Regions from separate parts of the Bradyrhizobium sp. Kon69 genome, predicted to be linked through region 1. Evidence: predicted binding sites of a transcription regulator. Region 1 holds the regulator's gene; each other region holds the start of a gene.
What was found. The regulator PhoB, encoded in region 1, activates phosphate uptake and scavenging genes when phosphate is short. The targets are predictions, from matches to a motif close to TGTCATNNANCTGTCAT.

Region 1 (9,857 bases):
ACCCATAGATTGATTTCGGCTTAAGTCGTGACGGAACATTGTGCGGTGGAAATCATCAAAACTTCATGGCCACTGCGCAGGATTGCCATGGAGATTCGCGTCAGTCTTGCCGCCGAAAGCGCCAAACCGTGCATCAGGAGCCCGCAACCCTGCCTAAAATATTGAAGGCACGAGTTTTTGTTCGAATTGCCGAATTCCACTCCGCCCTGAAACGCGCTAGTGGAGGGATAGCGGGTATGCGCGATGCCGGGACCGGCAGCGGTGGTTCGTCGGGTGCCTGCGTGTCGTCCGCCTGTTCGCCGGCCACCCTGGCCGCTGAAGCGTTGTTCGAGGTTTAGATGCTGGAAGCCATACGCAGGGCGATGTCGTTTCTGCGCCAGAAGCAAATCCTGCATAAGCTTGGAGTTGTGATCAGCGTCGCGGTCATCGGCATCGCTTGCTATGTGCTTTACCACATGCTGCGCGGCATCGATGTCAACGAGGTCCTCGAAGCGATCAAGAGCACCGAGCCGAGCCAGATTGCGCTGGCGGCTTTGTTCGTCGCCGCGGGCTATTTCACGCTGACCTTCTATGACCTGTTCGCCGTGCGCGCGATCGGCCACGCCCACGTGCCCTATCGGATCAACGCGCTCGCCGCCTTCACCAGCTATTCGATCGGCCACAATGTCGGCGCCAGCGTCTTCACTGGCGGCGCGGTGCGCTATCGCATCTATTCGGCCTATGGGCTGAACGCGATCGATGTCGCAAAGATCTGCTTCCTCGCCGGCCTGACCTTCTGGCTCGGCAATGCCGCGGTGCTGGGCCTCGGCATCTCCTATCATCCGGAGGCAGCGGCCTCGATCGACATGCTTCCGCCCTGGCTGAACCGGACACTGGCGATGATGATCATCGTCGGGCTGGTCGCTTACGTGGTCTGGGTCTGGACCCAGCCGCGGATGGTCGGCCGCGGGCCCTGGACCGTGATGCTGCCGGGCGGCCCGCTGACCCTGCTCCAGATCGCGATCGGCATCATCGATCTCGGCTTCTGCGCGCTCGCGATGTACGTGCTGGTCCCGGACGAGCCCAATCTCGGCTTCGTGGTGGTCGCGGTGATCTTCGTCTCGGCCACGCTGCTTGGCTTTGCCAGCCATTCGCCCGGAGGCCTTGGCGTGTTCGACGCGGCCATGCTGGTCGGGCTCTGGCAGATGGACCGGGAGGAACTGCTGGGCGGGATGCTGCTGTTCCGCGTCCTCTATTATCTGTCCCCTTTCGTCATTTCTGTAATCTTGCTGACGTTTCGCGAAGTTATCATCGGCGCACGATCGAAACGCCTGCAGCAGGCCGCGCTCAAGCTCGACCCCGGCCCCGCACCTGAAGCCGCTTACGTGAGAAAGCGCAGCGACAGCGGCGCCTGACCGGCGCAAGGTCCTTTGGAGAAGCCCGCCCCGATGGCGATCGACGCCCCATCTTCTCCCTCCTCCCAGCCGTGGTCCGACCGGCTGCGGCACTCGACCGTCATCCTGATCGCCGCGGCGCTGGCACTGTCGGTGGTGGTCTCGCTGGGCGAATTGTCGGCGCTGCATGCGATTGCGGTGTTCGTCTGCATCGCGGCCGCAGCGCTGATCCCGTGGCGCCTGCACGATACCGCCGCCTCGCGCGAAGAGACCCGCCGCGTCAACCCGGTCGAGAGCGCGGCGGTCGCCGCTGTTGTCGCCGGCATGCCCGATCCCGCGGTGCTGCTCGACCGCGCCGGCCGCGTCATCCATCTCAACGCCGCGGCCGCCCAGCTCGCGCCGGCGCTGCGCCGGAATGAGCTCGCCCAGTTCGCGCTGCGCTCGCCCGAGATCATCACGGCGTTGCGCGAGTCGATCGCGACCACCGAGCCGCGGCGCGCGACCTATCTCGACCATGTTCCGGTCGATCGCTGGATGGAGCTGACCATCACGCCGGTGCCGGTGCCGACCACTTTCGGCGGCACCGACAAATGCATGCTGATGACCTTCCACGACCAGACGCCGCTGCGCCGGGTCGAGGAGATGCGGGCCGATTTCGTCGCCAATGCCAGTCACGAGCTGCGCACGCCGCTGGCCGCGCTGTCCGGCTTCATCGACACGCTCCAGGGCCAAGCCAAGGACGATCCCAAGGCGCGCGAGCGCTTCCTCGGCATCATGCACAACCAAGCCACCCGGATGGCGCGTCTGATCGACGATCTCTTGTCGCTGTCGCGGGTGGAGCTGTCGGCCCATGTGCGGCCCGACACCCTGGTCGACTTGCTGCCGATCATCTTGCAGGTCGCCGACGGGCTCGAGCCGCTGGCGAGGGAACGCCAGGTCGAGGTCGAGACCCAGCTGCCTGAGACCCCGGTGCTGATCGCGGGCGACCGTGAGGAGCTGCTCCGCCTGTTCGAGAATTTGATCGAGAACGCGCTCAAATACGGCGCCTCGGGCGGTCGCGTCATCGTGTCGCTGACGTCCAGTCCCGCCCCTGATGGAACTCAGGAAATCCGGGTCCTGGTCCGGGATTTCGGCCCCGGCATCGCGCCGGAGCATTTGCCGCGGCTGACCGAACGGTTCTACCGGGTCGATGTCGGCGACAGCCGCTCGCAGGGCGGGACCGGCCTCGGATTATCCCTGGTGAAACATATTCTTAACCGCCATCGCGGCCGGCTTCTGATCGAAAGCGTGCCCAAACAGGGCGCCACTTTCACCGCTTGTTTTCCCCAGGGCAAGCCTGCGGCTTTGAGCTAAACACCAGCATTTTCAAATGCTTAAGACTGTCATCCGACTGTCACCAAACCTTCGTAAAAGCTCAGCTGTCCACTCCTAAAGGAGCGGCACGGGGAGCGCGATCGGGCGCTGATGGCGCTTCGCTCCCCTGTATGGAGACCAGCATGAATTTCCTCAAAACACTCGTCGCTGCTGGCATCGTCGCCGCATCGACGACGGCGGCCTTTGCTGCCGACATCACGGGTGCCGGTGCCACGTTCCCGTTCCCGATCTATTCCAAATGGGCTGACGCCTACAAGAAGGAGACCGGCAACGGTCTGAACTACCAGTCGATCGGCTCCGGCGGCGGCATCAAGCAGATCCAGGCCAAGACCGTGACTTTCGGCGCCAGCGACGCGCCGCTCAAGGCCGAGCAGCTCGAGAAGGACGGCCTCGTCCAGTGGCCGATGGTGATGGGCGCCATCGTTCCCGTCGTCAACATCGAGGGTGTGAAGCCCGGTGAGATGGTGTTCGACGGCGAGACGCTGGCCAGCATCTATCTCGGCAAGATCACCAAATGGGACGACGCCGCGATCAAGAAGCTGAACCCGAACGTGAAGCTGCCCTCGGAGGCCATCACCGTGGTCCGCCGTTCGGACGGTTCGGGCACCACCTTCAACTTCACCAACTACCTCGCCAAGGCCAGCGCGGACTGGAAGAGCAAGGTCGGCGAAGGTACCGCGGTCGAGTGGCCGGTCGGCGTCGGCGCCAAGGGCAACGAAGGCGTGTCCGGCAACATCAGCCAGACCAAGAACTCGATCGGTTATGTCGAGTACGCCTATGCCAAGCAGAACAAGCTGACCTACACCGGTCTCGTCAACAAGGCCGGCAAGCCGGTGCAGCCCACCGTCGAAGCCTTCCAGGCGGCCGCCGCCAACGCCGACTGGGCCAAGGCTCCCGGCTACTATGTCATCCTGACCGACCAGCCCGGCGAGAAGTCCTGGCCGATCACGGCGGCGACCTTCATCCTCATGCACAAGGACGCCACCGACAAGGCGGCCTCGCAGGAAGCCATCAAGTTCTTCCGCTGGGCCTTCAAGAGCGGCGGCAAGGCGGCTGAAGAGCTCGACTACATCCCGATGCCGGACCCGGTCGTTCAGCTGATCGAGAAGACCTGGGCTGCCGAAATCAAGAGCTAGGCTCGCGACGCTCGTGCCCCGGATGCGCTGCGCCGCATCCGGGGCACGGGACCAACAAAAAACGTATCCTATTTGGTACAGGGGATCGGCGTGGCGGAAATGGCCGTTCAGAGCGATGTAATCGACGACGCCGGACCGTATGATCGCGCCAAGGCCTTGAGCGCGTTCAAGCTCGGCGACGTCACCTTCTACTGGATCACGCGGCTCTCCGCGATCTCGGTGCTTCTGATCCTCGGCGGCATCATCATTTCGCTGATCGTCGGCGCTTTCCCGGCGATGAAGGAATTCGGGGTCTCGTTCCTGTGGACGCAGCGCTGGGCGCCGTCCGCCGATCCGCCGGTGCTCGGCGCGCTCGGGCCGATGTACGGCACGCTCGTCACCTCCTTCATCGCGATGCTGATCGCAATTCCCGTGGGTCTCGGCATTGCGATCTTCCTCACCGAGCTCTGCCCGCAATGGCTGCGCCGCCCGATCGGAATGGCGATCGAGCTGCTCGCCGGCATCCCCTCGATCATCTACGGCATGTGGGGCTTCTTCGTGTTGGGTCCGTTCCTCGCCAACACGTTCCAGCCCTTCATGATCAAGATCTTCGACGGCGTGCCCGTGCTTGGCGCGATCTTCGCGGGTCCCCCGTCCTATCTCAGCCTGTTCAATGCCGCGCTGATCCTCGCCATCATGGTGCTGCCCTTCATCACCTCGATCTCGGTCGACGTGTTCAAGACGGTGCCTCCGGTCCTGAAGGAAGCCGCCTACGGCGTCGGCTGCACCACCTGGGAAGTCGTCCGCAGCGTGGTGATCCCCTACACCCGCGTCGGCGTCATCGGCGGCGTCATGCTGGCGCTGGGCCGCGCGCTCGGCGAGACCATGGCGGTGACCTTCATTATCGGCAACTCGTTCCGGATCTCGTCCTCGATCTTCGCCCCCGGCACCACGATCTCGGCGGCGATCGCATCTGAGTTCGCCGAGAGCGACGGCCTGCACCAGTCCGGCCTGATCCTGCTCGGCCTCCTGCTGTTCGTGCTGACCTTCTTCGTGCTCGCGGCGGCGCGGCTGATGCTGATGCGGCTGGAAAAGAAGGCGGGGAACTAGCGCCATGAATCCGATCTACTCACGCCGCCGCCGCAACGACATCGTCGTCCGCGGGCTCTGCATCGCCGCAACCGCCTTCGGCGTCACCTGGCTCGCGCTGATCCTGATTACGCTGCTCTACAATGGCGTAGCGGGACTCAATGTCCAGCTGTTCACCGAGAACACGCCGCCACCGGGATCGAACGAGGGCGGCCTGCTCAACGCCATCGTCGGCTCGCTGATCATGACCGTGATCGGCGTCGGCATCGGCGCGCCGCTCGGCATGTTCGCCGGCACCTATCTCGCCGAATACGGCCGCAACGACCGGCTGACCTCGGTGATCCGCTTCATCAACGACATCCTGCTCTCGGCGCCCTCCATCATCATCGGCCTGTTCATCTACGGCGCGGTGGTGGTGCCGATGCGCGGGTTCTCGGCGATCGCGGGTTCGCTCGCGCTCGCGGTCATCGTGATCCCAGTGGTGCTGCGCACGACCGAGGACATGCTGCTGCTGGTGCCGAACGCGTTGCGGGAGGCGGCCTCGGCGCTCGGCCTGCCGCGCTCGCTGGTGATCAAGCGGATCGCTTATCGGGCTGCCCGATCGGGTCTCATCACCGGCGTGCTGCTCGCGACCGCTCGCGTCGCCGGTGAAACCGCGCCGCTGCTGTTCACCGCGCTGTCGAACCAGTTCTTCAGCCTCGGCCTGAACAAGACGATGGCGAACCTGCCGGTGACGATCAACAACTTCGTGCAGAGCCCCTATGCCTACTGGAAGCAGTTGGCCTGGAGCGGAGCGCTGCTCATCACCCTGACCGTTCTTGCCCTTAATATTGGCGCGCGCATCCTTGGCGCCGAGAGGACCGCAAAATGAGTGATCTTTCCGTATCGATGAGCGCGTCCGGTGGACTGCCGCACACGGCAGTGCTGCCGGAGGCGCCGCCCAAGGTGACCGTACGCAACCTGAATTTCTATTACGGCGAGCACCACGCGCTGAAGAACATCAACCTGACGCTCGGCGCCAACCGTGTCACCGCGTTCATCGGCCCGTCGGGCTGCGGCAAGTCGACCCTGCTGCGCATCTTCAACCGGATGTACGACCTCTATCCCGGCCAGCGCGCCACCGGTCAGCTCATGCTCGATCAGACCAACATCCTCGACGGCAAGCTGGACCTCAATCTGCTGCGCGCCCGCGTCGGCATGGTGTTCCAGAAGCCGACGCCGTTCCCGATGACGATCTACGAGAACATCGCGTTCGGCATCCGTCTCTATGAGAAGATCTCGAAGTCCGAGATGGACGGCCGCGTCGAGAAGGCGCTGCGCGGCGGCGCGCTGTGGAACGAGGTCAAGGACAAGCTCAACGCCTCCGGCCTGTCGCTCTCCGGCGGCCAGCAGCAGCGTCTCTGCATCGCCCGCACCGTCGCGGTGCGGCCCGAGGTGATCCTGTTCGACGAACCCTGTTCGGCGCTCGACCCGATCTCGACCGCCAAGGTCGAGGAGCTGATCCAGGAGCTGTCCGAGGATTACACGATCGCGATCGTCACCCACAACATGCAGCAGGCGGCGCGCGTCTCCGACAAGACCGCCTTCATGTATCTCGGCGAGCTGATCGAGTTCGACGACACCAGCAAGATCTTCACGTCGCCGACCGACCGGCGCACGCAGGATTACATCACCGGCCGGTTCGGCTAGGAGACGCGACATGGGTTCTGAACATACCGCAAAGGCCTTCGACACCGACCTCCAGGAACTCACGCGCCTGGTCGCCGAGATGGGCGGCATCGCCGAGCGCATGATCGTCGAGTCCGTCGACGCACTGATCCGCCGCGACGTCCCGCTCGGCCAGCGCGTCGTCGCCATCGACACCGAGCTCGACGCGCTGCAGAAGCGCATCGAGGAGCGCGCGGTGCTCACCATCGCACGTCGCCAGCCGATGGCGGTCGATCTGCGCGAGATCGTCGGCGCCATGCGCGTCGCGACCGATCTCGAGCGCATCGGCGACCTCGCCAAGAACATGGGCAAGCGCGTCGCGGCGCTGGAGACGGACTTCCATCCGCTCAAGCTGTTCCGCGGCCTCGAGCACATGACCGACCTCGTGCAGCAGCAGGTCAAGTCGGTGCTGGACGCTTATGCCGCGCATGATTTGCCGGCGGCGATGGCGGTGTGGAAGGGCGACGAGGAGGTCGACGCCATCTGCACCTCGCTGTTCCGCGAGCTCCTCACCTACATGATGGAGGATCCGCGCAACATCTCGTTCTGTATTCATTTGATGTTCTGCGCCAAGAACATCGAGCGGATCGGCGACCACGCCACCAACATCGCCGAGACCGTGTTCTACATGATCGAGGGCCAGGCGATCACCGACAAGCGGCCGAAGGGCGACATGACGACCTTCGCCAACACGGTACCGAACACCTGAAGACTTAAGGAGCGACGACCCGATGGGCGCACGCATTATGGTGGTTGAGGACGAGGAAGCCCTGACCGAGCTTCTCCGCTACAACCTCGAAGGCGACGGCTATGACGTCGAGACGGTGATGCGCGGCGACGACGCCGACACCCGTCTCAAGGAGCACATCCCCGACCTGATCGTGCTCGACTGGATGCTGCCGGGCCTGTCAGGCATCGAATTGTGCCGGCGGCTCCGCACCCGTCCCGAGACCAAGCAGCTCCCGATCATCATGCTCACCGCGCGCGGCGAGGAGAGCGAGCGGGTGCGGGGTCTTGCGACCGGCGCCGACGACTACATCGTCAAGCCGTTCTCGGTGCCGGAGCTGCTGGCGCGCGTGAAAGGCCTGCTGCGGCGCGCAAGCCCGGAGCGGCTCGCCACCGTGCTTGCTTTCGGTGACATCGAGCTCGACCGCGACAAGCGCCGCGTGGCGCGCTCGGGCCGGCCGATCGATCTCGGTCCGACCGAATATCGCCTGCTGGAGTTCTTCCTGGAGCATCCGGGGCGGGTGTTCTCGCGCGAGCAACTGCTCGACAGCGTCTGGGGCCGCGACATCTATATCGACGAGCGTACCGTCGACGTGCATATCGGCCGCCTGCGCAAGCTGCTCAATCTCGGCCGCGAGCAGGATCCGATCCGCACCGTCCGCGGCGCCGGCTACGCGCTGGATGATCGGTTTGCCAAGGCGGAGCAGGTGTAGGTTTCTGCGGTTAGGTTACTACCTGCCGTGACATGTCCGATGTCGTCCCGGCGAAGGCCGGGACCCATAACCACAGGGCGCGGTTTGGCGAAGACTCGGAGTTACCCTTTCGCACAACAACTAAGTGCTCGGAGTATGGGTCCCGGCCTTCGCCGGGACGGCACTGCATTTATTGAGGCGCCGCGCGTGATGACTGATCGTGCGCTAGCTTACCGCGGACCCGGCTTCACCGGTGCGCGGCGCCGATCCGACGCCGGCTGGTACGCAACGCGCGAGTGCTGGGCGCAATAGGGCAGGCCGGACAACGCCCGTCCACCGCAGAAGAAGAAGTCCGGGCTCGAGGGATCGCCGACCGGCCAGTGGCAGGTCGCCTCGTTCAATTCCAGCAGCGACAGCCGCTGGCTCATCGGCACCACGTTGTCGTAGGTGACCGGATCCGGCTCAGCCTCGACCTCGAAGGCCTGCGCCAGCGCAGTGTTGCCGCGCGAGATCGGGCGGGTCACCCGCATCATGTGCTGCGCGGGGCGCGCCTTGCGCGGCCGCGGCGCTGCCGACGAAGGGCTCTTGGCGCGGCCCGAAAGGCCGAGCCTGTGCACTTTGCCGATCACGGCATTGCGGGTCACATTGCCGAGCTCCGCCGCGATCTGGCTGGCCGAAAGTCCGGCCTCCCAGAGCTTTTTCAGCTGCTCGACGCGATCATCGGACCAGGTCAAAACCGTCATTGCACCCTTTCCCTCGCTGCGCGCCAGCCATCCTGGGGCCTCGCAGCGAATGCCTAAGCCTTCAAAAACCCGTGCCGTCAGAATCCCTTAAGGCTCGCCGGGCGCGTCTTGAACGCCCGAACGTTTACGCCGGTACATAAGGACTTAAAGATCAGAACCACTGCACGAGATGTCGTATCTGACAATCCAAACGCTACAATATGGCGTGACTCCCGCGCAAGAGTCCGCCGACTCGCTTCCACATGTTCCGTGGCTAAATCCCGCAAAATCGGCACCGCAAGACTACGGATTCAGCGTTTCGCGAGGCTTTCCGGGCGGCATTGACACCCGTTTCACCAGGCCTAAGATGGTCGTGCGTGCCGCCCTCAAGAGGCGGCACGTTTCGTTTTCCGGGCCGGTCGATGGTGCGTTGCGCAATGCACGCTCACACCGTCCGCAACATTCAAGTGACCGTCATGACTAACAGCGCAGCGCCGCATTTGCTCCCCGTTTTCGCCAGGTCCGACCTCGGTTTCGAGCGTGGCGAAGGCTGCTGGCTGATCGCGACCAATGGCGAGCGCTATCTGGATTTCACCTCCGGGGTGGCGGTGAATGCGCTCGGCCATGCCCATCCGGCGCTGGTCGCGGCGTTGCAGGAGCAGGCCACGAAGCTCTGGCACATGTCGAACCTGTTCCAGAGCCCGGACGGCGAAAAGCTCGCCGCGCGCCTGTGCAATGAAAGTTTCGCGGACTTCGTGTTCTTCTGCAATTCCGGCGCCGAAGCGCTGGAATGCGTGATCAAGGTCGTGCGCCGTTATCACGCCGCGAAGGGCCATCCAGACCGTTATCGCATGATCACCTTCGAAGGCGCCTTCCATGGCCGCACCCTGGCGACGCTGGCCGCGACCGGTTCGGCAAAATATCTCGAAGGTTTCGGACCCCCGATGGAGGGCTTCGATCAGGTTGCGCATGGCGATCTCGACGCGGTGAAAAAGGCGATCGGTCCGCAGACCGCCGGCATCCTGATCGAGCCGATCCAGGGCGAGGGCGGTGTGCGTT
Region 2 (9,857 bases), on a different contig from region 1:
GTCAATCGGAAAGTCGACCCCGGCGCGCGGCATCATCTGCCGCTCGAAGGCATCGCCATGCAGATCGACGATGCCCGGCAGGACCAGCAGATCGCGCGCATCGATCGCAAGCCGCGTCCGGCCGCGAGACGCGTCGACCTCGACGATGTCTTGTCCGGACAGGGCAAGGGACGTCTCGACGAACTCGGAGCCGATCAGGGTCCGGCCGCCCTCAAGAAGAATGTCTGTCACGCGACCGCGCTTGGTTTGCTGCCAACAGGACTGTTGAGAGAACTTCCTCGTGCTTCATATGTCGAGAGAAAATCTTCAATCCCGAGCTTGCGGAAATCGGGCATTGCTGCACGCAATTTGTCGTGATCCCAGTCCCACCAGGCGAGCCTCGCAAGCCGTCCCGCAACCTCTTCCGAGAACCGCCGGCGTACGATGCGCGCCGGATTGCCGGCGACGATGGTGTAGGCCGGAACGTCCTTGGTGACGATGGCGCCGGCCGCGATCACCGCACCGGTGCCGATGTTGCGACCCGGTAGCACGATCGCGCCATGGCCGATCCAGACGTCGTGGCCGATATGGACGTGATGCTGGCGCCGCCAGTCGAAGAATTCCGTGTCGTCGCTCTCGCCATCGAAATAGGCGCTCGACCGATAGGTGAAGTGCGCCTGCGTGGCGCGGTGCATCGGGTGATTGCCCGGATTGATCCGTGTCATCGCCGCGATCGAGCAGAATTTTCCGATGGTGGTGTAGGTGATCTGGGCGTCGTTCACGACATAGGAGTAATCGCCCATCGTTACTTCGTGCAGCATCGTGCGGGCGCCGACCTCCGTATAGGCCCCAAGCCTGGTGTCGTGCAGCTTCGCCGAGGGATCGATGGTCGGCTGGACCGAAAGAGCTTTGGCGGCCATGTTGCATCCGAACGAGAGGGCTGGCGTTTCTCTTCGAGCGGCTTGATGACAATGTCATGACGATGTGATGACAGGGGATGAGGTGTGTAGGATCGCCGCACCGCAACGTCCGTGTCACACAAGTGTCAAGCGCCGGCGTTAGCGGTGGGTCCCAGCTACTCTGGAGCCCTGCATGCTGGTGGTTGAAGGTCTGACGTGTCGCTTCGGCGTGAAAGCCGCGGTGGACGACGCTTCGTTTCAAGTCTCTCCCGGCGGCTTCGTCGGCGTGATCGGACGGTCCGGCGCCGGCAAGTCGACCCTGCTGCGGACCATCAACCGTCTCGCGATCCCTTCACAGGGTCGCATCCTGTTCGACGGCCTCGACGTCACGGCGCTGCGCGGCAAGGAGCTGCGGCAGTGGCGGGCGCGCTCGGCGATGATCTTCCAGCAGTTCAACCTGGTCGGCCGGCTCGATGTTCTCACCAATGTCCTGATGGGCCGGCTCGCGACGATGCCGGCCTGGCGCTCGCTGTCGCAGACCTGGCCCGAGCAGGACAAGGCGCTGGCGATGTCCGCGCTTGAGCAGTTCGACATCGCCCCGCTCGCAGCCCAGCGCGCCGACCAGCTCTCCGGCGGCCAGCAGCAGCGTGTCGCGATCGCCCGCGCGCTGGTGCAGCAACCCGACATCATCCTCGCCGACGAGCCGATCGCCTCGCTCGATCCCCGCAACACCAAGATCGTGATGGATGCGCTTTTGCGCATCAACAAGCATTTCGGCATCACCGTGCTCTGCAATCTGCATTCGCTCGACCTGGCGCGCAGCTATTGCGACCGCCTGATCGGTATGGCGCAGGGGCGCGTGGTGTTCGACGGCGCGCCGGCCGAGTTGACCGAGCACGTTGCGCGCGAGCTCTACGATCTCGAAGCCGCCGATGTCATGGGCGGCACGCCTGCACCGGTGCGACAAGGCATTCCGGCGCTTGGAACGGCGGCCGCCGCCTGAGCGGCGCCGCATCAGGACTCACCAGTTTTGCGTCAACCGACCTCAACCCATGAAGAGGCTATCATGATCACTCGCAGATTGATTCTTGCCGGCGCCGCCGCGCTCGCGTTCACGGCTTCAGCTTCCGCCGAGGACTGGAAAGCCAAATATCCCGAACTGACCTTCGCGGTCATTCCGGCGGAAAACGCCTCGGGCGTCACCGAGCGCTGGGCGCCGTTCATGAACTATCTCTCCAAGGAATTGGGCGTGAAGGTCACGCTGCGCATCGCCAACGACTACGCGGCCGTGATCGAAGGCCAGCGTGCCGGCAACATTCATATCGCGAGCTATGGTTCTGCCTCGTTCGCCCGCGCCCGCCTGACCGGTGTCAAGACCGACGCCTTCGCCAACGACATCAATTCCGACGGCTCTACCGGCTACTACTCGGTGTTCTTCGTCAAGGCGAACAGCGCCTACAAGAGCATCGATCAGCTCAAGGGCAAGAACCTCGGCTTGGTCGACCCGAACTCGACCTCCGGCAACAACGTGCCGCGGTTCGAGCTCGACAAGATGGGCATCGCGGACGCCGACACCTATTTCAGCAAGGTTGTCTTCACCGGCAGCCATGAGAACGCAATCCTGGCGCTGGCGCAAGGCACGGTCGACGTCGCCGCCAACCAGTGGACCAGCGACGACGATTCGACATTGGCGCAGATGCTGACCAAGGGCATGCTGAAGAATGCCGACGGCTCCGCGATGAAGAAGGACGATTTCCGCATCATCCACAAGTCGGCGCCGATCATCAATGGTCCCTATGCCTACAATTCCGACCTGCCGGAAGAGGCCAAGGCCGCGATCGCGAAGGCGTTCTTCGACGCGCCGGCCAAGGACAAGGCTGCGTTCGATCGCCTCCAGGACGGCCAGAAGAAGGGTTTTCATCCCGCGACCACCAAGGATTGGGATGGCACGATCGAGCTGATCAAGTTCGTCGATGCGCTGCGTAAGAAGAAGGCGTCCTGAGTTTCGGGACGATGCCACTGGAGCCGGGTCGATGGACCCGGCTCTTTCTCTTTAATCGACCACCTTTCCTGATCAGATGACCGTCGCGGTTTCGATCCTCCCGGAGCAGCAGCTCGCCGTGCTCAACGCCGCCTATCGCCAGGCGGTCGCGCGCAAGCGGCTCCGACTCCTGTTTGGAGCCGTGATCTTCGTCGCTGCGCTGCTTCTGGCGGCGATCGGCGCCGAAGTGAATCTGCGCACGCTGTTCACCCACTACGGCAACTTCATCAGCTATTTCGACCGCATCCTCACACTCGACAGCGGACAGCGGGTCTGGACCGATATCGGCGAATGGCTCTGGGGCTGGCAGAAATGGCTGAAGATGCTGGGCGAGACGCTGCTGATCTCCTATGTCGGCACGCTGATCGGCGCGACTTTTGCGTTCTGCCTGAACTTCTTCGCGGCCGAAAACACCTCGCCCGCGCCCTGGCTGCGGTTCGGGGTGCGGCGCCTGCTTGAATTCGCCCGCACGGTGCCCGGCATCGTGTTTGCGCTGATCTTCGTGATCGCCTCGGGCTCGGACCGATGGCGGGTGTGCTGGCGATTGCGATTCACTCCACCGGCGCGCTCGGCAAGCTGTTCTCCGAGATCGTCGAGAATGCCGACATGAAGCCGGTCGAAGGTGTCCGCTCGACCGGCGCGAGCTGGCTCGCTTGCATGCGCTTCGCTATCCTGCCGCAGGTCACCGCGGGTTATGCCAGCTACGCGCTGCTGCGCTTCGAGATCAATGTCCGGGAGGCCTCCGTGATGGGCTTCGTCGGCGCCGGCGGCATCGGCCAGGAGCTCGTCGTCGCCATCCGCAAGTTCTATTACTCCGACGTCAGCGCGATCCTGCTCACCATCATCGTCACGGTCTTCATCATCGACATCAGCACCGGCTGGCTGCGCGGCCGTCTGTTCGGCAAGGAGGCGCGGACGTGACGGGACCGGAGGAGACCGACACCGCGGCGCTTCGCGCGCGCTACCCTGATGTGTTCGACCGGCCGGCCTCGGCCCGGCTCGCCATGCCGGCGATGATCGTCGCGGCGCTCGCGATCCTGATTTATGGCCTGGTCGATCTCGATTTCTCGCCCTCGCGCTTCGTCGCCGGCCTCAGCCAGCTCGGCTGGATCAGCCTGATGATGATCCCGCCGGATCCCGGCTCGTCACTGCCGATCTATCTGAAGGCGCTGGGCGAGACGCTGTCGATCGCGCTACTCGGCACGACGCTGGCCGCACTGTTCGCGCTGCCGGTCAGTCTTCTTGCCGCGCGTAACGTCGTGCCGTCGAAGCTCCTGCGCTTTCCGATCCGCCGCTTTCTGGATTCGATCCGCGGCGTCGACACGCTGATCTGGGCGCTGGTGTGGATCAACGTGGTCGGGCTTGGCCCGTTTGCCGGCGTGCTCGCCATTGCCGTGTCCGATTTCGGCGCGTTTGGAAAACTGTTCTCGGAGGCGATCGAGGGCGCCGACCAGAAGCAAGTCGAAGGCATCCGCGCCTCCGGCGGCAGTGCGCTGCACGAGATTCGCTTCGGCCTGCTGCCGCAGGTCCTGCCCGTGATCGCCGGGCAGGTGCTCTATTTCATCGAGTCGAATACGCGCTCGGCCACCATCATCGGCATCGTCGGCGCCGGCGGCATCGGCCTCCAGCTTGCCGAGCAGATCCGCGTGCTGGAATGGCAGAAGGTCTCGTTCCTGATCCTGATGATCCTGGTCGCGGTCGCCGCGATCGATTTCGTCTCGGGCAAATTGCGTTTTGCGATCATCGGCCGAAGGGCAGTGGCGTAACTTTCTTCCTTCTCCCCTTGTGGGAGAAGGTGGCGCGAAGCGCCGGATGAGGGGTCTGCATCTGCAGATTCAGATCACTGCGTGCGGAGACATACCCCTCACCCGTCTCGCCGCTATCGCGGCGAGCCACCCTCTCCCGCAAGGGGAGAGGGGGAGAACAACCCGCTCACCCGTTCTCCACCAGAAATTCCACCCGCTCTGCGGCAAATCGCGAATGCTTGGTGACCAGCGGCTTGCCGTCGAGATCGTGGTCGGTGGCGTCGACCACCAGGATCGGCCGTCCCAGCGCCAGATCGAGCCGTGCGGCGTCGGTTGCGTCGACGATGCCGGCGGTGATCCGCGTCGCGCCGCGGCGATAATCGCGGACGCCGTAATGCTCGAGCAATTTCGTCATCGAGCGGGTCGCGGCAAAGACGTCGCCCGCACCCGGGAACAGCTGCGCCGACAGCCAGGTCGTGGAGACGCAGATCGGCGTGCGGTCGGCGAGGCGCATCGCCTCGATGCGGACCAATGGTGCGCCGGTCTTCAATCCAAGTTCCCGCGCGAGTTCGCGGGTCGCGACATCATCGGACGCCTCGATCAACCGGCCATGCGGTTCGCGGCCGTCGGCGCCGACGATCTCGGAGAAGCGGGTCCGCGAGCGCAGTGGATAAGCGAGCTTCTGCGCCTCGACATAGGTTCCGCTGCCGCGCTCGGCCCGCACGATGCCGCGCTCGGCAAGGGCGGCCAGCGCGCGTCGCACGGTGTGGCGGTTCACGCGATAGGTTTCGGCGATCTCCACCTCGCCCGGCAGCTTGTCGCCGGCCGCAAAGCGGCCGTCGGCGATGCCGCGCTCGATGCCGTCGGCAACGAGGCGCCACAACGCGACGCCGGAGGAGGCTGTGTCCTGCATGCTCATGTGGCTTGGAAGCTACTCCAGAAATCACGCCTTTGTCACGAAACAGTCATGGCGCTCCGGTATCAAGTTGTCTAGTATCATAGACAACTTGGATTCGGCAAGTTCTGCAGAAAAGTCGGTGGATCTGGTGACCCAGCACAACAATCAGCAAGCCCAGCGCAAGGCCGCAATGGCCGTGCTGGCGCACGCGGAGGCGGGCGAGATCGCCGCTCGCCTCCGCGCACTCGCTTTGCCGGCGCATCAGGATCTGCGCGCACCGGAAAACGGCCTCGTCATGCTGCGCGGCCGGGTCGGCGGCGACGGCGCGCCGTTCAATCTCGGCGAAGCGACGGTGTCGCGCGCCGCGGTGCGGCTTGCGAGCGGCGAGGTCGGTTTCGGTTACACGCTCGGTCGCGACGGCGAGAAGGCGCGGCTGATCGCGCTGTGCGATGCGCTGGTGCAGTCCAGCGATTTCGGCGCCGCGGTGGAGCGGGACATTATCGCGCCGTTGCGTGAGCAACTGATGGTCAGGCGCAAGCAGGCGGCGGCCGAGACCGCCGCGACGAAGGTTGATTTCTACACCATGGTGCGCGGTGAGGGGTGAGATCATGACCACGATTGCGGAACTGCCGCCGGGGTTCGCCGACAAGGTGCTGTCGGCGCAATCGACCTTTCGCTCGGTGATGGACGCGATGGCGCGGCCGGGCTCGGTCCGGCGCATCGTGCCGACATCAGGGGCGCCTCACACGATGATGCGCGGCACGGCCGCGATCGCGTTGACGCTGTTCGACCACGACACGCCGCTCTGGCTCGATGCGCGCATGTCTGAGAGGTCCGACGTCGTGAAATGGCTGAAATTCCATACCGGCGCGCCGGTGGTGCCGGATTCTTCCATCGCAAGCTTCGCGCTGATCAGCGACGGCGGGGCGCTGCCTTCGCTCGAGCGTTTCGCGCTCGGCACCAGCGAATATCCGGATCGGTCGACCACATTGATCCTTCAGGTCGAGAGCCTGGACGGAGGACGCGGCTTCGAGCTGCGCGGTCCCGGCATCGACGGCGTCGCCACGCTCCAGGCGTCGATCAAGCCGTACGACCTGTTCGATCGCCTGCGCGTCAACGAAGCGCTGTTTCCGCGCGGCGTCGATGTGGTGCTGGTCGCCGACGATGCCGTGGTTGCGATCCCGCGCACCACGCGTGTCGTGAGCAAGGGAAGCTAAGCATGTATGTCGCAGTCAAAGGCGGCGAACGCGCCATCGAGAACGCCCACCGCCTGCTCGCCAGTGCGCGGCGCGGCGACCAAAGCGTGCCGGAAATTTCCCTCGACCAGATCTCGGAGCAGCTCGGCCTCGCCGTGGACCGCGTCATGAGCGAAGGCTCGCTCTATGACCGCGAGCTCGCGGCGCTCGCCATCAAGCAGGCGCGCGGCGATCTGATCGAGGCGATCTTCCTGGTCCGTGCCTTCCGTGCCACGCTGCCGCGCTTCGGCGCCAGCGAGCCGGTCGAGACCGGAGCGATGCGGGTGCAGCGGCGGGTGTCCTCGACCTTCAAGGACATTCCCGGCGGCCAGATTCTCGGCCCGACCTTCGACTATACCCACCGCCTGCTCGATCCCTCGCTCGCCGAAGGCTTTGTGCCGGAGCAGCCTGCGACGGCCGAAGCATCCACGGTGCCAACGCCGCGGGTGACGGATATCCTCGGCCGCGACGGCCTGATCGAGCCCTCGCCGCAAGCGGAAGAGGGCGCGAGCGTCGGCGATCTCACCCGCGAGCCGCTGAATTTTCCCGCGGACCGCGATCTGCGTCTGCAGAACCTCGCGCGTGGCGACGAAGGTTTTCTGCTGGCGATGGGCTATTCCACCCAGCGCGGCTACGGACGCAACCATCCCTTCGCCGGCGAGATCCGCTTCGGCGAGGTCGATGTCGAATTTTCGGCGGAAGACGTCGGCTTCGCCGTGCCGCTCGGCTCGATCGAGCTCACCGAGTGTCAGATGGTCAACCAGTTCAAGGGCTCCGCGACCGAAGCGCCGTGCTTCACGCGCGGTTATGGCCTCGCCTTCGGCCAGAGCGAGCGCAAGACCATGTCGATGGCGCTGGTCGACCGCGCGTTGCGTGCGCGCGAGCTCGGCGAAGAGACACTCGCCCCTGCGCAAGACGAAGAATTCGTGATGTCGCATTCGGACAACGTCCAGGCGACCGGCTTCGTCGAGCATCTGAAGCTGCCGCATTATGTCGACTTCCAGTCCGAGCTCGGCCTGTTGCGCAAGCTGCGCAAGGAATTCACTGAAGCCAATGCGCCTGACGCCATGAAGGAGGCCGCGGAATGAACGCGCCCGCCTACAATTTCGCCTATCTCGACGAACAGACCAAACGGATGATCCGCCGCGCGATCCTCAAGGCGATTGCGATTCCCGGCTATCAGGTGCCGTTCGCCAGCCGTGAAATGCCGATGCCCTATGGCTGGGGCACCGGCGGCGTCCAGGTCACCGCCGCGATCCTCGGGCCCGAGGACGTGCTGAAGGTGATCGACCAGGGCTCCGACGACACCACCAACGCGATCTCGATCCGCAAATTCTTCGCCAAGACCGCCGGCGTCGCCACGACGACCGCGACTGAAGATGCGACCGTGATCCAGACCCGTCACCGCATTCCCGAGACGTCGCTGCACGAAAATCAGGTGCTGGTCTATCAGGTGCCGATCCCCGAGCCTTTGCGCTTCCTCGAGCCGCGCGAGACCGAGACACGGCGCATGCATGCGCTCGCCGAATATGGCCTGATGCACGTCAAGCTCTACGAGGACATCGCCCGCTTCGGCCACATCGCGACGGCTTACGCCTACCCGGTGAAGGTCAATGCGCGCTACGTGATGGACCCATCGCCGACGCCGAAATTCGATAATCCCAAGATGGACAATTGCCCGGCGCTGCAATTGTTCGGCGCCGGCCGCGAAAAGCGCATCTACGCGATCCCGCCCTATACGCAAGTCGTGTCGCTCGACTTCGAGGACCATCCCTTCGAGCCGTATCGCTTCAACGCGCCCTGCGCGCTATGCGCCGCGGAAAATTCCTATCTCGACGAGATCGTCACCGACGACAAGGGCGGACGCATGTTCGTCTGCTCCGACACCGATTATTGCGAGGGCCGCCAAGCCGCCGGCCATCACGGCAGCCTCAGCGCCGCGCCGTACAAGGACAAGGCGCAGGAGGCATCGAATGGCTGATCAAGACATGCTCGAGAACGACCAGCCGCTGCTCGTTGCCGAGTCGCTCAGCAAATCCTATGGCCGCATCGCCGCGTGCCGCGATGTCTCGTTCTCGCTCTATCCCGGCGAGGTGCTGGCGATCGTGGGGGAATCCGGCTCGGGCAAATCGACGCTGTTGCAGCTCCTGTCCGGTCAGCTCGCCGCCAGCGGCGGGCACGTCTCCTATCGGATGCGCGACGGCGTCATCCGCGATCTCGCTACGCTGGGCGAGGCCGAGCGGCGATTCCTGTTCCGCACCGATTGGGGCTTTGTCCACCAGGACCCCGCGCAAGGGTTGCGCATGGCGGTCTCAGCCGGCGCCAATGTCGGCGAGCGGCTGATGGCGGTGGGGTGGAATCATTACGGCCGCATCCGCGATACCGCGTCGGACTGGCTGACCCGCGTCGAGATCGACATCGCACGCATCGACGATGCGCCGCGGACCTATTCCGGCGGCATGCGCCAGCGTCTCCAGATCGCCCGCAATCTCGTCACCGAGCCGCGGCTGGTGTTCATGGACGAGCCGACCGGCGGCCTCGATGTTTCCGTTCAGGCCCGTCTGCTCGACCTCGTGCGCAGCCTGGTCGCCGAGCTGCACCTCGCGGTCGTCATCGTCACCCATGATCTCGCGGTCGCGCGCCTGCTGTCGCACCGCGTGATGGTGATGAAAGGCGGCCGCGTCATCGAGACCGGCCTCACCGACCAGGTGCTCGACGATCCCCGCGAGCCCTACACCCAGCTCCTCGTCTCCTCGATTCTGCCGCCATGAGCCTTCCAGGAAGAGTTTTTCAATGACCGCCATGATTGACGTCGCCAACGCCAACAAGACCTTTACGATGCACCTGCAGGGCGGCATCGAATTGCCAGTCGTCAGCGGCGTGACCTTTCACGTCGATCCCGGCGAATGCGTCGTGCTGTCGGGGCCATCCGGCGCCGGAAAATCCTCGATCCTGAAGATGATCTTCGGCAACTACCGCTGCGATTCCGGCCGCATCGGCATCCGCCATCGCGGCGCGCTGGTCGATCTTGCCACCGCCGAGCCGCGGCAGGTCCTCAAC
Region 3 (9,857 bases), on a different contig from region 1:
TCCTCGACCTTGACGCCGACGGTCTTCAACAGCTCCGAGACGTTCGGAAATTGGAACAGCACGCCGATCGAGCCGACCAGCGAGCTCTGCTGGGCGATGATGTGATCGCTGGCGATCGCGGTGATGTAGCCGCCGGAGGCGGCGAGGCCTTCGACGACCACGACGAGCGGCTTCTTTGCCTTCAGACTCATAAGCGAATCATAGAGCTGCTCGGAGCCGGCGGTGGTGCCGCCCGGCGAATTGACGTGAACGATGACGGCGGCAGCCTGCGAATTCTCCAGCCGTTCCAGCGCCTGCGTGCGATCGGAATCGCTCCGGATCAGGCCGTCGATCTGGACCCGCGCGATCGAGCCGGCGGACGCGAACGTGCCGCGCGCACCCGGCGTCGCGACCAGCGCGAAGCCTGCGATCGCCGCGATCGCGATCAGCGCGGCCAATACGCGCCAGAACGTCAGCTTGCGGCGGATCCTGCGGCGATCGACGATGATGTCCGAATCGAGCGACATCTCAATATCTCCAAATGAAAGGCCAAGCGCGTTGCGCCGTCGCAGCGTCAGCATTGGCTTATCTCGATACATCAATTGCGGCGCAATTAGAAGAAAACAAGGCCGGCTGCCGCGTAGCCCGATTGGAGGCGGTAGCCCGGATGGAGCGAAGCGCAATCCGGGAGAATCCCGCCGGCCGCACGAATCCCGGATTTCGCTTCGCTCCATCCAGGCTACGACCTCGACAACAAAAAAGCCCCGGCTCGCGCCGGGGCTTTGATGCAGCGAAACCTGCGTTTCGCTTACTTGGTGTCGCGGTTCTTGAGCGCGGTGCCGAGGATGTCGCCGAGCGTCGCTCCCGAATCGGAGGAGCCGTACTGCGCGATGGCTTCCTTCTCTTCGGCGACTTCGAGCGCCTTGATCGACACCTGGACCTTGCGGGCCTTCTTGTCGAACTGGATCACGCGGGCATCGACCTTCTCGCCGACGGCGAAGCGTTCGGCGCGCTGATCGTTGCGGTCACGGGCGAGCTCCGAGCGCTTCACGAACGTGGTGAAGTCGGTCCCGGTGATCTTCACCTCGATGCCGCTCTCCTTCACTTCGATCACTTCGCAGGTCACGACCGCGCCCTTCTTGACATCGCCCGGCTCGGCGAAGGGGTCGCCTTCGAGCTGCTTGATTCCAAGAGAAATGCGCTCCTTCTCGACGTCCACATCGAGCACCACGGCCTTCACCATGTCGCCCTTCTTGTAGTTGTCGATCACCTGCTCGCCCGGCTGCTTCCAGTCGAGGTCTGAGAGATGGACCATGCCGTCGACGTCGCCCTCGAGGCCCAGGAACAGACCGAACTCGGTCTTGTTCTTGACTTCGCCCTCGACCGTCGAACCGGTCGGGTGACCTTCGACGAAGACCTCCCACGGGTTGCGCATGGTCTGCTTGAGGCCGAGCGAGATGCGGCGCTTGACGGAATCGACTTCCAGCACCTGCACTTCGACTTCCTGCGAGGTCGAAACGATCTTGCCGGGGTGCATGTTCTTCTTGGTCCACGACATCTCGGAGACGTGGATCAGGCCTTCGATGCCCGGCTCGAGTTCGACGAACGCGCCGTAGTCGGTGATGTTGGTGACGCGACCGGTGAAGCGGGCACCCAGCGGGTACTTGGCTTCGATGCCCTGCCACGGATCGTCCAACAGCTGCTTCATGCCCAGCGAGATGCGGTGCGTCTCGTGGTTGATCTTGATGATCTTGACCTTCACGGTCTGGCCGATCGAGAGCACCTCGGTCGGATGGTTGACGCGGCGCCACGCGATATCGGTGACGTGCAGCAGACCGTCGATGCCGCCGAGATCAACGAACGCACCGTAATCGGTGATGTTCTTGACCACGCCGTCGATGACCTGACCCTCTTCGAGGTTCTGCACCAGCTCCTGACGCTGCTCGGCGCGGGTCTCTTCGAGAACCGTGCGGCGCGACACGACGATGTTGCCGCGGCGACGGTCCATCTTGAGGATCTGGAACGGCTGCGAGTTGTTCATCAGCGGCGCAACGTCGCGGATCGGACGGATGTCGACCTGCGAACGCGGCAGGAAGGCCACGGCACCGTCGAGGTCGACAGTGAAGCCGCCCTTGACCTGGTTGAAGATGACGCCGTTGACCTTCTCGTTGTTCTGGAAGGCCTTCTCGAGCTTGCCCCAGCTCTCTTCGCGGCGCGCCTTGTCGCGCGACAGCACGGCTTCGCCGAGGGCGTTCTCGATCCGGTCGAGGAACACTTCCACCTCGTCGCCGACCTTGAGCTCGCTGTCGCGGCCGGGGCCGGAAAATTCGCGCAGGGCAACGCGGCCCTCGGTCTTCAGGCCGACGTCGATGACGGCCATGTCCTTTTCGATTGCAACAACCTTGCCCTTGATGACTGAGCTTTCCTGCAGGTTGCCGCCTGCGAAGGACTCGTCGAGCATCGCGGCGAAATCGTCGCGCGACGGGCTATAGGTATCAGCAGAAGTCGAAGCCATTTGTTCTCCAGTTGCGGATGTCGTGCCGGCCGTTGGGTTCTTGGGCGCATCGTACGCGCAGTGTCGGAAGGTCCGCAGAACCTTCGAGCGACCGCTCGCTGCTCCGACCTGGGGGGCGGAACAGCGGAAGCGGGCCGGCTGAGGCCCGCGCGTTCGATACGTGGAAATCTTTTGTCCGGAACCTGGATCGCGTCGGCCCCAAGCAGGGACCGAGAGTATCGACCTCAAAGAGCGGGAGCGGGCGCTTCCTCCAATGACGGCAGCGGCTTAACCCCGCGACCGGCCCGCTCGGACGGCCTCGATAATGTCGATGGCGGCCCGGACGCCGCCTTCTATATCCAGTTGGGAGTTATCTAGCAAGTAAGCATCCGCGGCCGGCTTCAGGGGCGCGATCGCCCGGTTCTTGTCGCGTTCGTCGCGCTGGATGATGTCGGCGAGCACGGCCGCCTCGTCGGCCTCCTCGCCCCGCGCCTTGGCCTCCATGGTCCGGCGGCGGGCGCGGACCTTGGGGTCGGCCACGACGAAGATCTTCACGTCGGCATGGGGGCAGATCACCGTTCCAATATCCCGGCCGTCGAGCACGGCGCCGGGCGGATCGGCGGCGAATTGCCGCTGAAAACTGACCAGGGCCTCGCGCACCCTGGGGATCGCCGAGACGATGGAGGCGCCCTCGCCGGCCTTCTGGGTCTTCAGGGCGGGATTGCCGAACTTTTCAGGATCGAGTTCCAGCGCCGCAGCGACCGCCGCCGCCTCGTCCCGGAGATCATGACCGGACTGCATCAGGGAATAGGCCACCGCGCGATAGATCACGCCGGTATCAAGATGACGGTAGCCGTAATGGTGGGCAAGACGCTTGCCGAGCGTGCCCTTGCCCGACGCCGCGGGCCCGTCGATGGCGATGATCATGAAAAATCGGCCCCAAGCGAACACATCATCGGAATGAAATCCGGAAAACTGGTGGCGATGAAGGCGGTGTCGTCGACGGTCACCGGCTGGTCCGACGCGCAGCCCATCACCAGCGCGGACATCGCAATGCGATGATCCATGTGGGTGGCCACGACGCCGCCGCCGGGAACGTGGCCGCGGCCTTCGACGATCAAATCGTCGCCGGAGACCTCGACCTTGACGCCGTTGACGCGGAGCATGGCGGCAGTGGCTTCGAGACGGTCGGATTCCTTGACGCGCAGCTCCTGGAGGCCGCGCATGATGGTCGTGCCCTCGGCAAAGGCGGCCGCCACCGCCAGCACCAGATATTCGTCGATCATCGACGGTGCGCGCTCCGGCGGCACCTCGACACCGCGCAGTTTCGAGGCGCGTACGCGCAGCTTTGCCATCGGCTCGCCGGCGTCGCCGCGAACTTCACTTTCCTCGATCGAGGCACCCATTTCGCGCAGCGTGGTGAAAAGACCGGTCCGCAGCGGATTGGTCATGACATCGGACAGGACGAGGTCGGAGCCTTCGACGATCAGCGCGGCAACGATGGGGAACGCCGCCGATGAGGGATCGGCGGGCACGATGACGTTGGCGCCATGTAGCTCAGGCTGCCCCACGAGCGTGACACGACGGCCGTGCTGACCTTCCCGCACCGAGCTGATCTCGGCGCCGAAATGCTTGAGCATCAGCTCGGTGTGGTCGCGACTGGCCTCAGTCTCGATCACGGTGGTGGTGCCCGGCGCGGCCAGGCCCGCGAGCAGCACGGCGGATTTGATCTGAGCCGAGGCCACCGGCGTCTTGTAGGTGATCGGCAGCGGATCGCGCGCACCCTGGACGGTCAGCGGCAGACGGCCGCCCTCGCCGCCGGCGACGACCTTCGCACCCATCTTTTCCAGCGGGTCCAGAATCCGGCGCATGGGCCGGGTGCGCAGCGAGGCATCGCCGTCGAAAATCGCAGAGATCGGGCAGCCCGCGACGGCGCCCATGACGAGCCGGCAGCCGGTGCCGGAGTTGCCGAAATCCAGCGGCGCTTTGGGCTCCGCGAAGCCCGCGACACCCACGCCGTTCACCTTCCAGGCGAAATCTCCGGTGCGCTCGACCCTGGCCCCAAGTGCCTGCATGGATTTGGCGGTGTTAAGGACGTCCTCGCCCTCCAGGAGGCCCGAAATCCGCGTCTCTCCGACCGCGAGCGCCCCGAGAATCAGGGCACGATGGGAGATCGACTTGTCTCCGGGCACCCGTACTTTCCCGGTCAGGGGACCGCTGGCGCGCGACTGGAGCGGCGTCGGCTTGTCGGAATCGGTCAAGTTTGTGTCCTTGGATAGGCCCGAAACGTCCCGTGGGGCTCGCGGGGCAGGTACCACATGGTCTCCCCGCCGTCACGGGCATGTCGTTCTCCCGCAATGCGCTATTGACAGCGGGCCGCCAACTAGCCAAGTGAAGCACCGCTTTTCAGACATTTCCAGGATTCCTCTGCCGTGGCCAAGTCCGAACTCGGAACTAAACGTATTTGCCCGACCACGGGCAAAAAGTTCTATGACCTCAACAAGAATCCGGTGATCTCGCCCTATACCGGTGAAGTCGTGCCGATCGCGCCCATCGCGCCGGCTCGCGCACCCCGCGGCGCCGAAGCTCGCCACGCAGCCGCTGCCGCCGACGCCACGCCGGAGCCGGCGGAGGTCGAGGAGGTCTCGCTCGAGGAGGCCGATGCCGAGGAGAACACCGGCAAGGTCAAGGCCGTCGTGCCCGAATCCGAGGACGACATCGAAGTCGATGAGACCATCGAGGACGATGACGACGACGATTCGACCTTTATCGCCGACGACGAAGAAGGCGATGAGGACGTGACCGACATCATTGGTGATGTCGGCGGTGACGAAGAGACTTGAGATAATTCCAGAACTGTGGTTCTGGGTCTTTCCCGACGCGTCGCCCAAGGCGCGTCGGACGGTTAAGGGGCCATAGCTCAGCTGGGAGAGCGCTTGCATGGCATGCAAGAGGTCGGCGGTTCGATCCCGCCTGGCTCCACCAGCCTTCGCTCGCTTCGCGAGCTTCGGCTGGGCAAGCCCGGGAAGTCCCTCGTAGCGAAGTGAGCGAAGGCTGTCCCGCCATAGCCCGAAGGGCGACGGCGGACGAGGCAAGCACCTTATGGCGCCCGGGAACTGCTATCCTGCCTTCAAGGAGGAAGCGGAATGAAGTACGTCTATATCCTCGAAAGCCTTGATTCCGAGCACTTCTACGTTGGCATCACCGACGACTTACGAGCCCGTTTGGCAAAACATAACGCCGGCGAGGTGCCACACACGTCGAAGTACGGGCCTTGGCGAATTCGGACCTATTTCGCGTTTGATGACGCGGCACGCGCTGTCGCCTTCGAGCGATACCTGAAATCTGGCTCGGGTCGCGCTTTCGCGAAGAAGCACCTCTAACCCTACTCCCCGATCACCGCATTCAGCCGATCGCGCAACGCCACAATCTCGTCCTTCATCGCGACCAGTTCCGAGACTGAACAATCCGACGCCGCCAGGATCGATTGCGGCACGGCGCGGGCCTTGTCCTTCAGGGCGTGGCCCTGCGGGGTCAACGCGATCAGCACCTGGCGTTCGTCCTCGCTCGAGCGCGTGCGCTTGACGAGATGGGCCGCCTCGAGCCGCTTGAGCAGCGGTGTCAGCGTGCCCGAATCCAGGTGCAGCTTTTCGCCGATGCTCTTCACCGGCACGTCGTCGCGCTCCCACAGCACCAGCATCACCAGATATTGCGGATAGGTCAGGCCGAGCCGGTCCAGCAGCGGCTTGTAGACGCGGTTGAAGGCATGCGCGGCCGAATAGACCGCGAAGCAGATCTGGTTGTCGAGGCGCAGCGGCGCGTCCGCTGCCGAATGTTTCCGGGGCATGGAGAATCTCACAGGACTTGCTCCATTCTGGGGCCGGCCGGCGGCATATTCAATTGCGAACAATTAAATGTGAGACCTCATAATTTCAATTGCGCACAATCTAATTGTTTGCGATAAGGATGGCACCCTACCCGGAAACACAGAGAGACGAAAATGTCAGTGAACGTCCTTTACAAGACCAGCGCAAAGGCCACCGGCGGCCGCGACGGCCATGCTGCGACCCTCGATGGCGCACTCGACGTCAAGCTCACCACGCCGAAGGAACTCGGCGGCGGCGGCGGTGCCGGCAACAATCCCGAGCAGCTGTTTGCGGCGGGCTATGCCGCCTGCTTCATCGGCGCGATGAAGTTCGTGTCCTCGCAGGGCGGCCCCAAGGTTCCGGCCGACGCCTCCGTGACCTCGACCGTCGGCATCGGCCCGCGCGCGGCCGGCGGCTTCGGTCTCGACATCGACCTCGCCGTCTCGCTGCCGGGCCTCGCCCGCGCGGAAGCCGAGGCGCTGGTCGAGAAGGCGCATCAGGTGTGCCCGTATTCCAACGCGACGCGCGGCAATGTCGACGTTCGCCTGACGGTCGTCTGATCGGGTAGCTGAAGCGGCTGGCGCGGGATCCCCTCGGGCCGGCCGCTTCCGTTTGATTTGCCATCCCGCGGGATTGCGGCGAGCGGCCTGCATGACGCCCTACGCGGGAAGCCATTGCCGGCTCGGACGAACCTCGTTAGGCCTGTGATCACATCGACACAGGGGACGCGAAGGCATGACTGAAGCCGCCAGTTCTGGAGTCGCCACGGGCGCAATGAGCGGCCTGCGCGTGATCGATCTCACGCGCGTGCTCGGCGGTCCCTATTGCACCCAGATCCTCGCCGACCACGGCGCCGACGTGATCAAGGTCGAGCCGCCCGCAGGCGACGAGGTGCGCGACTGGGGCCCTCCCTTCCACGAGGAGGACGCGGCCTATTTCATCGGCATCAACCGCAACAAGCGCTCGATCGGCCTCGACCTCGCCTCCGAGGGCGGCCGGGCCGTGCTGCTCAAGATGCTGGAGAGCGCCGACGTCCTGATCGAGAACTTCAAGCCGGGCACGCTGGAGAAATGGGGCATCGGCAACGAGAGCTTGCGGGAAAAATTTCCGCGCCTCGTGCATTGCCGGATCTGCGGCTTCGGCGCCGACGGCCCGCGCGGCGGCAATCCCGGCTATGACGCCATCATCCAGGCCATGACCGGCATGATCGCGGCGACCGGCTCGCCCGAGAGCGGACCGATGCGCATCGGCGTGCCGCTGGTCGACATCGGCACCGGCCTCTATGCGGCGATCGGCATCCTGATGGCGCTCTCGGAGCGGCAGCGCTCGGGCCAGGGCCAGTTCCTGGAGACCACGCTGTACGAGACCGGTCTCGCCATCATGCATCCGCACACCGCGAATTATTTCATGCATGGCAAGCCGCCGGCGCTCACCGGCAACGAGCATCCCAACCTCGTGCCCTATGCGATCTTCCCGACCAAGACCGACGACATCTTCATCGGCGTCGGCAATGACGGCACCTTCCGCAAGCTCGCCAAGGAGATCGGCAAGCCCGAGCTCGGCACCGATCCGCGCTTTGCCCGCAACAAGGACCGCATCGCCAATCGCGAAGCGCTGCGCGCCGAGCTCGCCGCCGTGTTCAGCCAGCACGAGGCCGAGCCGCTGTGCAATCGCCTGCTCGCCGCCGGCCTGCCCGCAGGGCCCGTACAGAAGATCGACCAGGCGTTGACCAACCCGCATACGATCGCGCGCGGCGATATCATCGAGAAGGATTGGTACAAGGGCGTGGCATCCCCGATCCGGCTCGATCGCAGCAAGCCGAGCCTGCGGCGCCTGCCGCCGAAATTCAGCCAGCATGCGGCCGAGGTGCTGGGCGAATTCGGCTACTCCAGGTCCGAGATCGACGCGATGGTCGCGCAGGGCACGGTCTGCGGACCCGAGCGCAAGCGCTAGGACCCACGCCTTCCACATCCGACGGCAATGCCGCACTGCGGCGCGGGCGCTCTGTGCATCGCGAACGGAGGACGCTGCGCGCGCGGCATTCGCCTATTTGACAGCTTCCCTTTTCCCGCGCTTGCCGCTTTCGTTTCGGCCGCTTACACAGTCATGTGAACGTCATATGGCGCTGCTAGCGCAAGCGATCATTTTTGACGGCCCAAGAGAACGGCCAAGGGAGGTTTACTTGATGGCTCTTAGACACTTTGGAGCGGCTGCCGCTATTGCGCTCACGGTTGGACTATCGGCCTCGCCGGCCTTGGCCGCGACCGAAATCCAGTGGTGGCACGCGATGACCGGCGCCAACAACGACGTCATCGTCAAGCTCGCCACCGATTTCAACGCGTCGCAGAGCGACTACAAGGTGATCCCGACCTACAAGGGCAACTATCCCGATACGATGAACGCCGGCATCGCGGCGTTCCGCGCCGGCAACGCCCCGCACATCATGCAGGTGTTCGAAGTCGGCACCGCGACCATGATGGCCGCGACCGGCGCCGTGAAGCCCGTCTACAAGCTGATGGCCGACGCCGGCGAGAAGTTCGACCCCAAGATCTACCTGCCCGCCATCACCGGCTACTATTCGACGTCGAAGGGCGAGATGCTCTCATTCCCCTTCAACTCGTCCTCGACCGTGATGTGGGTCAACCTCGACGAGCTGAAGAAGGCGAATGTCGAGATCCCGAAGACCTGGCCCGAGACGTTCGAGGCCGCCAAGAAGCTGAAGGCTGCCGGTCACGACACCTGCGGTTTCTCCGGCTCCTGGGTCACCTGGGTCAACCTCGAGCAGCTCTCGGCCTGGCACAACGTGCCGCTCGCCAGCAAGGCCAACGGCCTCGACGGCTTCGACACCGTGCTCGAGTTCAATGGACCGCTTCAGGTCAAGCACCTCGAAACCCTGGTCGAGCTGCAGAAGACCAAGACGTATGATTACGCCGGCCGCACCAATACCGGCGAGGGTCGCTTCACCTCCGGCGAGTGCCCGATCTACCTGACCTCGTCGGCGTTCTTCGGCAACGTCAAGGCGCAGGCCAAGTTCGCCTTCACCGCCGTGCCGATGCCGTATTATCCTGATATCAAGGGCGCACCGCAGAACTCGATCATCGGCGGCGCTTCGCTGTGGGTGATGGGCGGCAAGTCGGCCGAGGAATACAAGGGCGTCGCAAAGTTCCTGACCTTCCTCTCGGACACCGACCGCCAGGTCTATATCCACAAGGCCTCGGGCTACCTGCCGATCACCAAGGCGGCCTACGCCAAGGCCAAGGAAGAGGGCTTCTACAAGGATCAGCCCTATCTCGAGACCCCGCTGCTCGAGTTGACCAACAAGGAGCCGACCGAGAATTCGCGCGGTCTGCGCCTCGGCAACATGGTGCAGCTGCGTGACGTCTGGTCGGAAGAGATCGAGCAGGCGCTGGCCGGCAAGAAGACCGCCAAGCAGGCTCTGGATTCCGCGGTCGAGCGCGGCAACACGATGCTGCGGCAGTTCGAAAAGACCGCCGTAAAATAAGGCGAAGACGCCGGCA

Region 2: phnF (phosphonate metabolism transcriptional regulator PhnF) is a predicted target of PhoB. The motif match lies at 5,617-5,633, and genes of this name have one in related genera.
Region 3: ugpB (sn-glycerol-3-phosphate ABC transporter substrate-binding protein UgpB) is a predicted target of PhoB. The motif match lies at 8,442-8,458, and genes of this name have one in related genera.

What each region holds. Positions count from the first base shown of each region.
Region 1 is NZ_JBVVOS010000022.1:15,671-25,527, forward strand. Features, by position in the region: gene AC0L3U_RS26735 (UPF0104 family protein) at 339-1,394, shown strand; gene AC0L3U_RS26740 (ATP-binding protein) at 1,428-2,726, shown strand; gene pstS (phosphate ABC transporter substrate-binding protein PstS) at 2,870-3,883, shown strand; gene pstC (phosphate ABC transporter permease subunit PstC) at 3,983-4,972, shown strand; gene pstA (phosphate ABC transporter permease PstA) at 4,977-5,822, shown strand; gene pstB (phosphate ABC transporter ATP-binding protein PstB) at 5,819-6,640, shown strand; gene phoU (phosphate signaling complex protein PhoU) at 6,651-7,367, shown strand; gene phoB (phosphate regulon transcriptional regulator PhoB) at 7,390-8,097, shown strand; gene AC0L3U_RS26775 (GcrA family cell cycle regulator) at 8,307-8,819, opposite strand; gene AC0L3U_RS26780 (acetylornithine transaminase) at 9,275-9,857, shown strand, end outside.
Region 2 is NZ_JBVVOS010000017.1:43,249-53,105, forward strand. Features, by position in the region: gene AC0L3U_RS22385 (alpha-D-ribose 1-methylphosphonate 5-triphosphate diphosphatase) at 1-231, opposite strand, end outside; gene AC0L3U_RS22390 (transferase hexapeptide repeat family protein) at 228-899, opposite strand; gene phnC (phosphonate ABC transporter ATP-binding protein) at 1,072-1,881, shown strand; gene phnD (phosphonate ABC transporter substrate-binding protein) at 1,945-2,880, shown strand; partial or broken gene phnE (phosphonate ABC transporter, permease protein PhnE) at 2,957-3,840, shown strand; gene phnE (phosphonate ABC transporter, permease protein PhnE) at 3,924-4,685, shown strand; gene phnF (phosphonate metabolism transcriptional regulator PhnF) at 4,852-5,583, opposite strand; gene phnG (phosphonate C-P lyase system protein PhnG) at 5,702-6,166, shown strand; gene phnH (phosphonate C-P lyase system protein PhnH) at 6,171-6,779, shown strand; gene AC0L3U_RS22430 (carbon-phosphorus lyase complex subunit) at 6,782-7,885, shown strand; gene AC0L3U_RS22435 (alpha-D-ribose 1-methylphosphonate 5-phosphate C-P-lyase PhnJ) at 7,882-8,778, shown strand; gene phnK (phosphonate C-P lyase system protein PhnK) at 8,771-9,568, shown strand; gene phnL (phosphonate C-P lyase system protein PhnL) at 9,591-9,857, shown strand, end outside.
Region 3 is NZ_JBVVOS010000007.1:181,966-191,822, reverse strand. Features, by position in the region: gene sppA (signal peptide peptidase SppA) at 1-506, opposite strand, end outside; gene rpsA (30S ribosomal protein S1) at 788-2,494, opposite strand; gene cmk ((d)CMP kinase) at 2,762-3,400, opposite strand; gene aroA (3-phosphoshikimate 1-carboxyvinyltransferase) at 3,397-4,734, opposite strand; gene AC0L3U_RS12185 (TIGR02300 family protein) at 4,906-5,316, shown strand; tRNA gene AC0L3U_RS12180 (tRNA-Ala) at 5,383-5,458, shown strand; gene AC0L3U_RS12175 (GIY-YIG nuclease family protein) at 5,620-5,856, shown strand; gene AC0L3U_RS12170 (MarR family winged helix-turn-helix transcriptional regulator) at 5,859-6,320, opposite strand; gene AC0L3U_RS12165 (organic hydroperoxide resistance protein) at 6,474-6,899, shown strand; gene AC0L3U_RS12160 (CaiB/BaiF CoA transferase family protein) at 7,075-8,292, shown strand; gene ugpB (sn-glycerol-3-phosphate ABC transporter substrate-binding protein UgpB) at 8,525-9,841, shown strand.